Desulfovibrio desulfuricans: one gene and its partner. The protein of the gene in region 2 binds, or shares a complex with, the protein of the main gene of each other region. Links are inferred from orthologs where the notes say so. Each region holds a gene or a part of one and is shown on either strand. Other genes may lie near its edges.

Evidence for each region. The genes of interacting proteins can lie anywhere in the genome.
Region 1: the proteins of nuoH (region 2) and NE637_RS01395 are in contact, whole or in part, in a cryo-EM structure (PDB 6ZJN), measured with the Thermus thermophilus proteins. The link is inferred for Desulfovibrio desulfuricans from one-to-one orthologs. Residues at the interface, in WP_096411122.1 of Thermus thermophilus: Arg41, Phe42, Val44, Arg45, Met46, Thr296, Tyr354; in WP_096411123.1 of Thermus thermophilus: Thr2, Leu3, Lys4, Leu6, Ser9, Thr13, Tyr16, Leu17, Val22, Thr23.

What each region holds. Positions count from the first base shown.
Region 1 is NZ_JANFYZ010000001.1:338,090-345,780, reverse strand. The notes cover bases 1,873-4,601. They hold NE637_RS01395 (NuoI/complex I 23 kDa subunit family protein), read left to right. Parts: upstream 1,873-2,881; coding sequence 2,882-3,322; downstream 3,323-4,601. Other genes in these bases: NE637_RS01380 (monovalent cation/H+ antiporter subunit D family protein), read left to right, coding at 4,185-4,601; nuoK (NADH-quinone oxidoreductase subunit NuoK), read left to right, coding at 3,846-4,172; NE637_RS01390 (NADH-quinone oxidoreductase subunit J family protein), read left to right, coding at 3,322-3,846; nuoH (NADH-quinone oxidoreductase subunit NuoH), read left to right, coding at 1,888-2,880; NE637_RS01405 (NADH-quinone oxidoreductase subunit D), read left to right, coding at 1,873-1,876. Outside these bases: NE637_RS01410 (NADH-quinone oxidoreductase subunit C), read left to right, coding at 183-761; more of NE637_RS01405, read left to right, coding at 758-1,872; more of NE637_RS01380, read left to right, coding at 4,602-5,678; NE637_RS01375 (hypothetical protein), read left to right, coding at 5,681-5,926; NE637_RS01370 (Na(+)/H(+) antiporter subunit D), read left to right, coding at 5,919-7,691. UniProt on the Escherichia coli protein: NDH-1 shuttles electrons from NADH, via FMN and iron-sulfur (Fe-S) centers, to quinones in the respiratory chain. The immediate electron acceptor for the enzyme in this species is believed to be ubiquinone.
Region 2 is NZ_JANFYZ010000002.1:100,261-104,668, reverse strand. What follows is about bases 353-3,111. They hold nuoH (NADH-quinone oxidoreductase subunit NuoH), read right to left. Parts: upstream 2,337-3,111; coding sequence 1,368-2,336; downstream 353-1,367. Other genes in these bases: nuoD (NADH dehydrogenase (quinone) subunit D), read right to left, coding at 2,417-3,111; nuoI (NADH-quinone oxidoreductase subunit NuoI), read right to left, coding at 670-1,353; NE637_RS03130 (NADH-quinone oxidoreductase subunit J family protein), read right to left, coding at 353-567. Also shown: more of NE637_RS03130, read right to left, coding at 1-352; more of nuoD, read right to left, coding at 3,112-3,727; NE637_RS03110 (NADH-quinone oxidoreductase subunit C), read right to left, coding at 3,720-4,280; NE637_RS03105 (NADH-quinone oxidoreductase subunit B), read right to left, coding at 4,262-4,408. UniProt on the Escherichia coli protein: NDH-1 shuttles electrons from NADH, via FMN and iron-sulfur (Fe-S) centers, to quinones in the respiratory chain. The immediate electron acceptor for the enzyme in this species is believed to be ubiquinone.

The DNA of each region.
Region 1 (7,691 bases), on a different replicon or contig from region 2:
CGGCGCTGGCCCGTGGTGACGCCCCCGGGGCTTCCCGGCCCTGCGGCGGCGCAGGCGGCCAGAATGCAGGAGGAGGCGCAAGCGCCCCCGGCACCTGCCGGGGATGCTGCGGGTGATGGTGGCGCGTCCGTTGGCACCGTCGGCAATGACAAGGTGGGCAAGGAAGCAGGAGGGCATACGTCATGAACGCAGAAACCCTTGGCGCACAGTTGGCGGCCCAGCCCGGAGCCAGTGTTCGCGCTGCAGATCATGCCTCTGTGGGCTATGATCTTGATGTGGCGCTGCCGGAAAGCTCCCTGCTTGCCGCCGTGGGCATCATGGACGGAGCGGGGTACTTTCTTGAAGGAATGACCGGGGTTGACTGGCTTGGCGAATGCGAAGCCCTGCGCAAGGAGGCCGAAGCCAAGGCCAAAAAGGCCGCCGAAGCCGCCGCTGTCAGTGCAGCGGACGCCCCGGATACCAGCCAGGCCGCCCCACCTGAAACCCCAGTGCAGGAATCCATACCGCAGGAAGACGAGCTTGAAGTAGTATACGACTTCAACCTCTATTCCGCCCGCCACAGGGTATGCTTGCGGGTGCGCACGCCGCGCTCCAACCCGCAGATCCACACCATCGCCGAAATTTATCCCATAGCCCACTGGCACGAGCGCGAGATTCACGAGTTCTTTGGCATCGTCTTTATCGGGCACCCCTACCTCATCCCCCTGTTGTTGCCCGAAGACGCGGAATACCACCCCTTGCTCAAGGACTATAGCGCATGAACTATCTTGCCCAAAGTCCCACAGACGAGCGGTTTGTTCTGAACCTTGGCCCGCAGCATCCGGCTACGCACGGCGTTTTGCGCGTCAAGATGGTCATGGACGGCGAGTATATAGTGGAGGCCGAGCCTGTGCTTGGCTACATCCACCGCATGCACGAAAAAATGGCCGAAAACCGCACCTGGGCGCAGTTTATGCCCAATACGGGCCGCATGGATTACCTGCATGCCCTGGCCTACAACCACGGTTATGCCTGCCTGGTCGAGCGCGCCGCTTCCATTGAAGTGCCGGAACGCGCCGAATTCATCCGCGTCATCACCAATGAGCTGAACCGGGTTTCAAGCCATCTGCTCTGGTTTGGAGCTTTTGTGCTTGATCTTGGCGGGTTCTCGCCGCTTTTGTACGCTTTTGACGATCGCGAGCAGATTCTGGATCTGCTGGAATCCGTTACCGGGTCGCGGCTCACATACTGCTACTTCCGCTTTGGCGGCGTGTACAACGATGTTGACGATGACTTTGTAACAGGCACGCGGGCCTTTATCGCGCGTATGCGCAAGCGCCTGCCCATGTACCATTCCCTCGTTTCCAAAAACCTCATTATCCAGCAGCGCCTTGTGGATGTGGGTTTTGTACCTGCCGAGATGTGCCGCAAATACGGTGCAACCGGGCCTGTGGCGCGCGGTGCGGGCATTGCTTACGACGTGCGCAAGCACGAGCCATACGGCGTTTATGACCGTTTTACTTTTGACGTGCCCGTGTACTCCGAGGGTGATTCCATGGCCCGCTACAAGGTGCGCATGGACGAGATTGAGCAGAGTCTGCGCATTCTTGAGCAGGCCCTCGACTATCTGCCCAAAGGCCCGGTTATGGCGGCCAAGGTTCCCAAAACCATCAAACCGCCCAAGGGCGACTATTACCACGCTGTGGAAACGGCGCGCGGTCTTCTGGGTATCCGCGCCGTCAGCGATGGCAGCGGTACCCCCTGGCGGCTCAAGTGGCGCACCCCCTGTTTTTCAAACCTGCTTGTTTTTGGCGAGGCGGGCAGGGGAATGCTGCTGCCCGATGCACTGGCGCTGCTCGGCAGCCTTGACCTGGTGATTCCGGATATTGACCGCTAAGGAACACAGCTATGACGTTTTATTCCGAAATGCTGCGTCTTCTGGGGTATCTTGTAGGATTCCTTGTCTTTGTGGCGCTTAACGCGGCCTATCTGGTGTGGGTTGAGCGCAAGGTGGCAGGGCATATACAGCGGCGCATAGGGCCCAAGGAAGTTGGCCCCTATGGCCTGTTGCAGCCCTTGGCGGACGGTTTCAAGCTCATGACCAAACAGGTGTTCATTCCCAAGGATGCAGACGGCGTGCTGTTCTGCCTTGGGCCTGTGCTGGTCATGACCCCGGCCTTCATGAGTTTTGTGACTATTCCCTACACCGAAGGCCTTGTGGCGCGTAACCTTGATCTGGGGCTGTTGGCCATCTACGCCTTTGCCTCGGTAAACGTGCTGGGCCTCCTGCTCGGGGCGTGGGGTTCGCGCAACAAGTACGCGGTTATCTCCGCCGCGCGCGTGGTTTCGCAAAACGTGGCCTACGAAATCCCCATGCTGCTTGTTGTAGTGAGCCTTGTGATGGTCACGGGCACTCTCAACCTCAGCGAAACCGTTGCCACGCAATCGGGCGGGTTCTGGCACTGGAACGTGCTGCGCCTTTCTGCAAGCCCGCTCATGCCGGTTTCGTTCATCATTTTTTTCATCTGTATGCTGGCGGAGACAAACCGCGCCCCCTTTGACATGGCCGAGGCGGAAAGCGAACTGATCGCAGGCGCTTTTACGGAATATTCGGGCATGGGGTTTGGCGTGTACTTTATGGGCGAGTACGCCAACGTGGTGGTTGGCGCCAGTCTGCTGACCCTGCTGTTTCTTGGCGGGTGGGATTGCCCGCTGGGGCTTTGGCCGGGGGCGCACTGGTTTGCCATCAAACTCTACGCGGTCATTTTTACCGTAATCTGGGTGCGCTGGACATTTCCGCGCACAACCTTCTACGGCCTGCTGAACCTCTCATGGAAGGTGCTTATCCCCATTGCGCTCGTCAACCTCATCATTACCAGCGCGTTGCTCAAGGTGCTGTAACATGAACGCATACTTTAAAAATATCTTTTCAGGCGGGTGGAGCCTCTTTGTGGGCATGGGCATAACGCTGCGCTATTTTTTCAAGCCGGTGGTTACATCATCCTACCCGCGTGAGGTGCTGCCCATAACACCGCGCTACAGGGGCCATATCGACCTTGTATACGACCCGGAAACCGGCACGGACAGGTGCATTGTGTGCGGATCGTGCCAGAAGGCCTGCCCCTCGGGCTGCATAGAGCTTGCGGGCGAAAAACTGGATGGGGCCAAGAAGAAGACCCTCACGAGCTACAAACTGAATTTTACCAAGTGCAGCCTGTGCGGTATGTGCGTGGAATCGTGCCCCACAGACGCGCTGACGTTTTCTCATGACTACAATCTGGCCGGGTTTGACGAGGCGGAGTATCACTTTGACCTTGTACGGCGGCTCAAGGAGCGTCCCTGATGTCCAGTCATGAAACTATGCAAACGCTGGCTGAGGGCATTTTCTGGTTCTTTGTGCTGGTGACGTTTAGCGGCGCGGTGCTGGCTGTTTCGGCGCGCACGCTCATACGCCGCGTGGCCGGGCTTGCCCTGTGCTTCACTGGCGTGGCGGGGCTTTATTACTACCTTTCCAGCCCCTTTGTGGCCTTTATGCAGATGCTTGTGTATGTGGGCGCGCTGTGCGTCACCATTACATTCGCCATCATGCTGGCTGAAACGTCGGACGCAAACCGCGCCCCGCGTCGCAACAGGCTGAGTCTTTTTCTGGGCGCTGCGGCCAGTTGCGCCATCACGGCGGCGCTTGTGGTGCAATCCATCGTGGCTCCCTGGCCGGAGACGCCGCCGTCGCAGATAGAAGGAACCATCGAGCGCATCGGACAGGCCTTGCTGAGCACGTATTCCATGAGCTTTGAACTTATTTCCGTGGTTCTGGTGGTAGCCATGGTGGGGGCGCTCGCACTGGCCCGCCACGGGAGGGACAAGTGATGCACTACGCAAGCTTGAGTCAGTCTCTTGAAACCTATCTGGTCATCGGCGCGGCACTGTTCGGCCTGGGGCTGTTCGGCATGGCCATGCGCCGCACGTTCATAGGCATGCTCATTGCGTCCGAGCTTATCCTCTGCGGGGCTTCGGTCAACTTTATGGCCTTTGGCCGGTTCTGCGCGCCAGACACGGCAACCGGGCAGATCGCAGCCCTGTTTGTCATGGCCATCGCAGCGGCGGAAGCGGTCATTGTGCTTTCCATCATCATTGCGGTGTATCGGCTGTACAGATCTGTTGAAACGGACGCTCCGTCAGACCTCAAAGGTTAAGGGGAACAGCATATGGATATTGTTGAATCCGTCAGACCCCTGGCCGCCATACTTACAGCGTTGATCGGCGCATGCCTGATAATGCTGACGGGCCGTCGGCCCAACGTGCGCGAGACCGTTTCTTTTGTAACGGCGGTGGTCATGTTCTGCATCATCGCCTCCATGATCGGCGATGTTGCGCCTGCGCCCCTGGGGCTTGGCCACACGCTGCACCTCACGCTTTTCCCCATCCTGCCGGGGCTTTCGGTGAGCTTTCGGGCGGATGCTTTTTCCATGGTATTTGCGCTGGTTGGCTCGTTTTTGTGGATTATCACCGTTTTTTACGCGGCAGGGTACATGCGCGGCCTCAACGAGCATGCCCAGACGCGCTTCAGCGCCTGCTTTGCCCTGACGCTTTTTGGGGCAATGGGCGTGGCCTTTGCCGACAACCTGTTTACGCTCTACCTGTTCTATGAAGTGGTCAGCGTGTGCACCTATCCTCTTGTGGCCCACCATCAGGATGCCGAGGGCTATGACGGCGCGCGCAAGTATATTGTGTACCTGACCACCACGGCAAAAGGGCTGGTGCTGCCAGCCATGATCGTCATCTACGTGCTGACGGGCAATCTGGACTTTGCCCACAACAGCCACACGGGCATCTTGTCCGCCGGGGCCAGCGATGCGCTGGCAACCGTGCTGTACGTTTGCTGCATCCTGGGTTTTGCCAAGAACGGCATCATGCCGTTCCACCACTGGCTGCCGGGCGCAATGGTTGCTCCCACGCCTGTTTCGGCCCTGCTGCATGCGGTGGCGGTGGTCAAGGTGGGCGTGTTTTGCACCACGCGCGTCATGCTCTTTGTGTTTGGCACTGATTTGATGAAAAGCCTGAACCTTGGCGTGCCCACGGCCTACTTTGTTTCGTTCACCATTCTTGCGGCCTCCATCATTGCCCTGACCAAGGACAACCTCAAGGCGCGGCTGGCATATTCAACCGTGAGCCAGCTCTCCTACATCGTGCTTGGCGTGGCGCTCCTGACCGTAGACGGCATACAGGGAGGCATAGTGCACATCGCCAACCACGCATTCTCAAAGATAACGCTCTTTTTCTGCGCAGGCGCGATCTATGTGGCAACGCACAAAAAGTGCATTTCTGAGATGAGCGGCCTTGGGCGCTCCATGCCCTTTACCTTTGCGGCCTTTGCCGTGGCCTCGCTTTCCATGATCGGCGCGCCGCCTGTGGCAGGATTTGTGACCAAGTGGAAGCTGCTGGTGGGCGCAATGGAAATGCCCGCGCATTCCATGGGCATATTGCTGGTGCTGCTGGCAAGTACGCTCCTGAATGTGGCCTACTTTGCGCCTGTGACCTACAAGGCATTTTTCGGCAAAAGGCCGGAAGGCGAAGAAACGGGCATTCGTGAAGCACCGCTGAGCATGGTTGTGCCCATTCTCATAGCGGCTGGCGTTTCCGTGTTCATCGGCATTTACCCCGATGCCATCATGTCCTTCGTGAAGGTGGTGACAGGATGATAGTGAACATCATCGAATTTTTCCGCGCCCGGCTCAAGGCTACCATCCGCGTGTGCCTGGTGGTGCTGGCCGCGCTGGTGGTGTGGGACGCCCTGTTTGTTTCAAAAGAGCATGTGCACACCTTTGTGGAGCGCATACCCGGATTCTGGGCCGCGTTCGGCTTTGTCGCCTGCGTTGTGATTATCATCGTTTCCAAGTGGTTCGGCCATTTGGGCATTATGACCCGCGAGGATTATTACGATGACTGAGCCATGGATTCACCCCTCCGCAGTTCTGTTGCTGGGCGCGGTAATTTTGCCGCTGCTGCCCAAGGCCCTGCGCCGGATATGTATCGTGCTTGTGCCGGTGCTGGCCTTTTGCGCCGTGCTGCTCATGCAGGGGCACAATGGAGTATACGGCGTGCTGCCTTTCATGAAATGGCAACTCATATTCGGCAAGGTCGATGCGTTGAGCATGGTCTTTGCCTACATCATGACCCTCATGTGCGTGATCGGCTCGGTCTATGGCCTGCATGTGGAAGAAGCCGCGCAGCACTCCGCCGCCTGGACATATGTGGCAGGATCACTGGGCGTCATCTTTTGCGGGGACTACCTGACGCTCTTTCTCTTTTGGGAGCTGATGGCCTTTTCCTCCGTATTTCTGGTGTGGTTCAGGCGGCGCAAGGAGTCGCTGGCCTCCGGCTACCGATATCTGCTGGTGCACACCGCGGGTGGTTTGCTGCTGCTGGCAGGGCTTGTGCTGCGCTACCGGGCCACGGGCGATCTGACCTTCGGCCCCATCGGCGTGGCTGATCCGCAGCTCTACACCTACCTGATCATGGCCGGGTTTATCCTCAACGCGGCAGTGCCGCCCTTGCATGCGTGGCTGCCCGATGCCTACGGCGAAGCCACGGTGACAGGCGCGGTATTCATGTGCGCTTTTACCACCAAAACCGCCGTATATGTGCTGGCGCGCAGCTTTGCGGGCATGGAAATTCTGGTGCCGCTTGGCGTGTGCATGGCCCTGTACGGTGTTGTGTACGCCGTGCTTGAAAACGACGCCCGCCGCCTGCTGGCCTACCACATTATCAGTCAGGTGGGCTACATGGTGGCAGCTGTGGGCATAGGCACGCCGCTGGCCATCAACGGGGCCTGCGCCCACGCCTTTGCCCACATTCTCTACAAGGGGCTGCTGTTCATGGGCTGCGGCTCTGTGCTGCACATGACGGGCGTGAGCAAGTTCACCCAGTTGGGCGGCCTGTACAAAAAGATGCCCAAAACCTTTGTATTCACTCTGGTGGGCGGGCTTTCCATTTCGGCCTTTCCCCTGTTCAGCGGTTTTGTGACCAAGGCCATGATCGTTGCCGCCGGATTTGAGGCGCACAACTACTGGGCGGGCTTTCTGCTCACCCTGGCTTCTGCGGGTACCTTCCTGCACACGGGTCTGAAGGTTCCTTACTTCATCTGGTTTGGCAAAAACAACTGCTCCAAGGAAACATGGGAACGCGCGGGCGATCCGCCGCTCAACATGCAGGCGGCCATGGCGGTGGCGGCGTTTTTGTGCATCTTCATCGGCTGCCACACGCCGTACCTGTACGACATGCTTCCCTTCCCCGAAGTGGCGGCGCAGTACCACCCCTACAGCGCCGCGCATATTTCTGAAACCTTGCAGATACTGCTGTTTACGGCCCTGGGATTCTTTTTGCTGCTCAAAAAGCTCACGCCGGAGCCCACCATCAGTCTGGATCTGGACTGGTTTTACCGCATGGGCGGCAGGCTGTTTTACTGGTTTGCGCGCAAGCCCGTGCAGTCTGCGGACAATGCCGTGGGCGAGGCCTGGAACCGGCAGGGTATAGTGCCGCTCATGCGCACGGCGCGCTTCTGGTCATGGTTTGACTGGCACGGCATTGATACTGTGGTTGACGGCACGGCCCGCAGCGTGCGCTCTCTTGGCGGAATGCTGCGGCACGTGCAGAGCGGCAGCCTGCAAATAAACATTATTTCCATGGCCGCAGTGGTGGCCCTGGTGCTCACG
Region 2 (4,408 bases):
CGGCTGCCTGCGCGCAAGGGTCAGGGCAGCTACCAGAGCCACCAGCAGCAGCACGCCCGCGATTTCCAGCGAAAGAAAATGGTTGGTGAACAGCTCGCGGCTCAAGGCCTTGGTGTGCGTGACCTCGCGCAGGGCTTCCAGGGGCCATTGGCCCTTGCCGCCCGGTACAAAGCCAGCCACGCCCCAGAGCATGCCGCCGCACAGGGCAGCGGCCAGCGCGTAGCCCACAATGGGTTTTGGGGTCAGGGCCGGCAGCCGCAACTCGCGTTGCAGGTTCACCAGAAAGAGCACAAAGAGGTACATGACCAAAATGGCCCCGGCATAGACGATGATCTGTATGGCTGCCAGAAATTCCGCCTGCAAGGTCAGGTAGACCGCCGCCATGTGGAAGAACAGCAGCAGCACCAACAGCACGCAGTGAATGGGATTGCGCAGGCTGATAGCCAGCACGCCGCACACGGTTATGACAAAGGCGCAGTATAGAAAAAATATTTCACCAAACACCGTTCCACCTCCGCAGTGGACTTGCGCTCTGTTCAGGGATGCCTCGGTAAGGAGGCCTGTCATCCACGTTCTCCGCCCATCGTGCCGTGCATGCTTTTTCCGCTGCGGGCAAGGTGGCCTGCAAGGCACGGGCATTGCCGCAGATCAGCACAGATTTTTGACAGATCATTGCGCAGCACCGTCCTGATGCGCCTGACCATGGCCGGGCGCGCTCGGATTCGGCTCTGCGCCTTGCGCATGCGTAGCGCGGTGATTCTTGCCCACCCACTGTTCCGCTCCGCTCCATTCCGCATCCACCGCCACCCGTTTGGCATGCGCAAGCGCGCCTTCTGGCATGTTGCGGGGGCGGCACAGGGGGTTCGCATAGCCTTTCATGTCGCCCTTCTGCGCTGCAAATTCGTCCCAGTTGTCCAGCAGGGCCTGCTTGTCAAACTTGAAGGCCGAACGCCCGTTGGCCGCGTAGGCATAGACTTCCGTCAGCACAATGGCGTTCACCGGGCAGACCTCCGCGCAGTAGCCGCAAAAAATGCAGCGCAGGGCGTCGATGTTGTAGGCATCCACCACGCGGCTGTTATCTGCGGCGCGGCTCCAGCGGATGCGTATGCAGTGCGAGGGGCATACCCGCGCACAGCGCATACAGGCAACGCAACGGCTCTCGCCGGTTGCGGCATCGCGCACCAGGGCGTGCCGCCCGCGAAAACCCGCGGCGACCACTGGTTTTTCTTCCGGGTACTGCCGCGTGATGGGGCGGTTGAACATGCGCCGCAAGGTCAGGGCCATGCCCTGGGCTATTTCCGTCTGCAACAGGGTTTGCAGCCAGTTGCGAGGCGCTTTGTACTGAATCTGCATGTCTGCTCTCCTCATCAAGAGGCTAGGGCCTTGCCCAGGGCGGTAATCACAATATTGAAGAGCGCCAGGGGGATAAGCACCTTCCAGCCAAGGGCCATGAGCTGGTCATAGCGGTAACGCGGCAGCGTGGCCCGCACCCAGAAAAAGAAAAACATGACGCCGTACACCTTGAGCACCAACCAGAACGGCGGGAAAAAGCCCACCTCAACCGGGCCGCGCCACCCCCCCAGAAAACAGACCACGCCCACCGTGGCCATCACAAACATGGACGTGTATTCGGCCATGAAAAACAGGGCGTAGCGCATGCCGCTGTATTCCGTGCAGTATCCAGAAACAAGCTCGCTTTCCGCCTCGGGCAGATCAAAGGGCACGCGGTTGGTTTCCGCCAGCATGGCAACGCAAAAGATAAAAAAGCCAATGCACTGGCGGAAGGCGAACATGCCAAAAAACGAATCGCCCTGCGCGGCCACGATGTCGCCCAGATTGAGCGAACCGGAGAGCAGCATCACGCCCACAAGGCTGAGGCCCATGGCGATTTCATAACTGATCACCTGTGCCGAGGCCCGCAGCCCGCCCAGAAAGCTGAACTTGGAGTTTGAGGCCCAACCCGCCAGCACGACCCCGTAGCCGCCAAGGGAGCTCATGGCGAACACAAAAAGCAGGCCGATATTGATGTTGGACAAAGCCCAGCCCTCGGCCCACGGCAGTATTGCCAGCGAGGCAAAGGCGGGCACCAGACAGATGATGGGAGCAAGCATGAAGATGGGCTTGTCTGCCGCGGATGGGATGATGTCTTCCTTGAAAAAGCTCTTGATGCCGTCCGCGATGGGTTGCAGCAAGCCGAGCCAGCCCACGCGGGTGGGGCCCATGCGCATCTGCATATGGCCGATGACCTTGCGCTCAAAGTATGTGGCGTAGGCCACATGCAGCAGCACGACCACCAGAAGCACGAGAAGTTGCAGCACAATTACCAGAACATTCATGGTTTCCCTGCCAGATTGGTTGTAGCCGTAAACCCGGTTTGCCCTGCTCAGCCCACAGGCCTCGCAGTCTGCCCCCAGGTTTACCGGTCAGATTCTCCCAGCACCACGTCCATGCTGCCGATATTGGCGATGAGGTCGGCAATAAGCCCGCCCGGGGCAATGCTTGCCAGCGCGCCGATATGGATAAACGACGGGCCGCGCACATGCATGCGGTAAGGCCTGCTGCTGCCGTCGCTCACAAAGTAGAAGCCAAGCTCGCCCTTGGGAGCCTCCGTGGCTACGTACACATCGCCGGGCATGTAGATATTGTTGTCGTGCATGACCTGCCGCAGGCTGCCGCCAAAAAGCGCTGTTTCAGCCTCGCTGCGCCACGCCCTGTAGGGCATGAGCAGATCGGGGGCGTCTGCCGCGAGGGTCGCGCCGGGGGGGAGCTGATCCACGCACTGTTGCAGAATGCGCACAGACTGGCGCATTTCTTCCATGCGGCAGCGGTAGCGGGCGTAAATATCGCCATCGCTGCCCAGCGGCACTTCAAAATCCACCAGATCATAGGCATCGTAGGGTTCGTGCTTGCGCACATCGTAATCCACGCCCGAGCCGCGCAGGCAGGCCCCGGTGAGGCCCAGGGCCAGGGCTTCCTTGCCGTTCAGCACGCCAACGCCCACCGTGCGCTGCAACCAGATACGGTTGGTATCAAGCAGGGTTTCGTACTCAAGTATGCGCTTGGGGAAGATATTGAGAAAATCCTGCAAGCCGTCCATGAAGCGCCCTGTCACGTCCTGCCGCACACCGCCAATGCGCGGATACGTCAGGGTGAGGCGCGCGCCGCAGAGGTCTTCAAAAAGATCCAGCAGCATTTCGCGCTCGCGGAAGCAGTACAGAAACACGGTCATGGCCCCGATATCCAGCGCGTGGGTGGCAAGCCAGAGCAGATGCGAGCACAGACGCGACATCTCGCAGGCGATGGTGCGGATGTAACGCGCCCGCAGCGGAGCCTGCACGCCCAGCAGCTTTTCCACCGCAAGGCAGTAACCCGTGTTGTTGGACATGGCGGCGATGTAGTCCAGCCGGTCGGTGAGGGTGAGGGCCTGCGCGTAGGTGAAGGTTTCGGCCATTTTTTCAAAGCCGCGGTGCAGATACCCCACCTGCGGGTCGCAGCTCAAAATGGTTTCACCCTCAAGCTCAAGGTCGAGGCGCAACACGCCGTGCGTGGCAGGGTGCTGCGGCCCGAGGCGCAGGCTGGTACGGTCCTCGTCGCTTTCGTCAAAGCAGTCAAAGTTGTCAGCGTCTTCGGGCAGTTCCCTGCCCAGCAATTCCTGCACGTTCTGACGCCCCACAGGCTGACCGTGACGCACGGGGCATTCAATGCTCTGCTTGCGGATTTCACTCATGCTTTTCTCCCCCCTGCCAGCTCAGGGCGTCCGCCGCCCTGGCGTGTTCGCGCAGTTCGGTCAGACCAGACCACTCAGGCACGCCACGCGAGGGGATGCGCACAGGATAGGCCTTGCGCAGGGGGTGCCCCTGCCAGTCATCCGGCAGCAGAATGCGGCGCAGGTCAGGGTGCCCCTTGAAGTGTATGCCCATGAGGTCAAAGACTTCGCGCTCAAGCCAGTTGGCCACAGGCCACAAGGGCACTGCGGAATCAATGCCCGCATCGGGATCGTCCAGTTGGACGCGCAGACGCAGGGCAATGCGCTGATTCACGGAATACAGGTTGTAGACGACCTCAAACGCGCCAAGGCCCTCCTGCTTGCGGCGGCTGTTGTCCACCCCGCAGAGCGAGCGCAGGTGCATCATGTCAAAATGCTCCCTGGCGTAGACCAGCACATCAAGGATGCGACCGTGACGCAGCAGCACTGCCGCCTGCCCGCGAAACTCCTGTATGTCGAGCACTTCCTGCGGAAAAGCCTCACGCAGCAGACGCGCTATCTCCAGGGACTCCATCGAAATTGCTCCTTGTTAATTTTCTCCTGCAACTTGATAAAGCCGTCAAAAAGCGCTTCCGGCCTGGGAGGGCAACCCGGCACATAGACGTCTACCGGGATAATCTGATCCACGCCCTGCGTTACGGC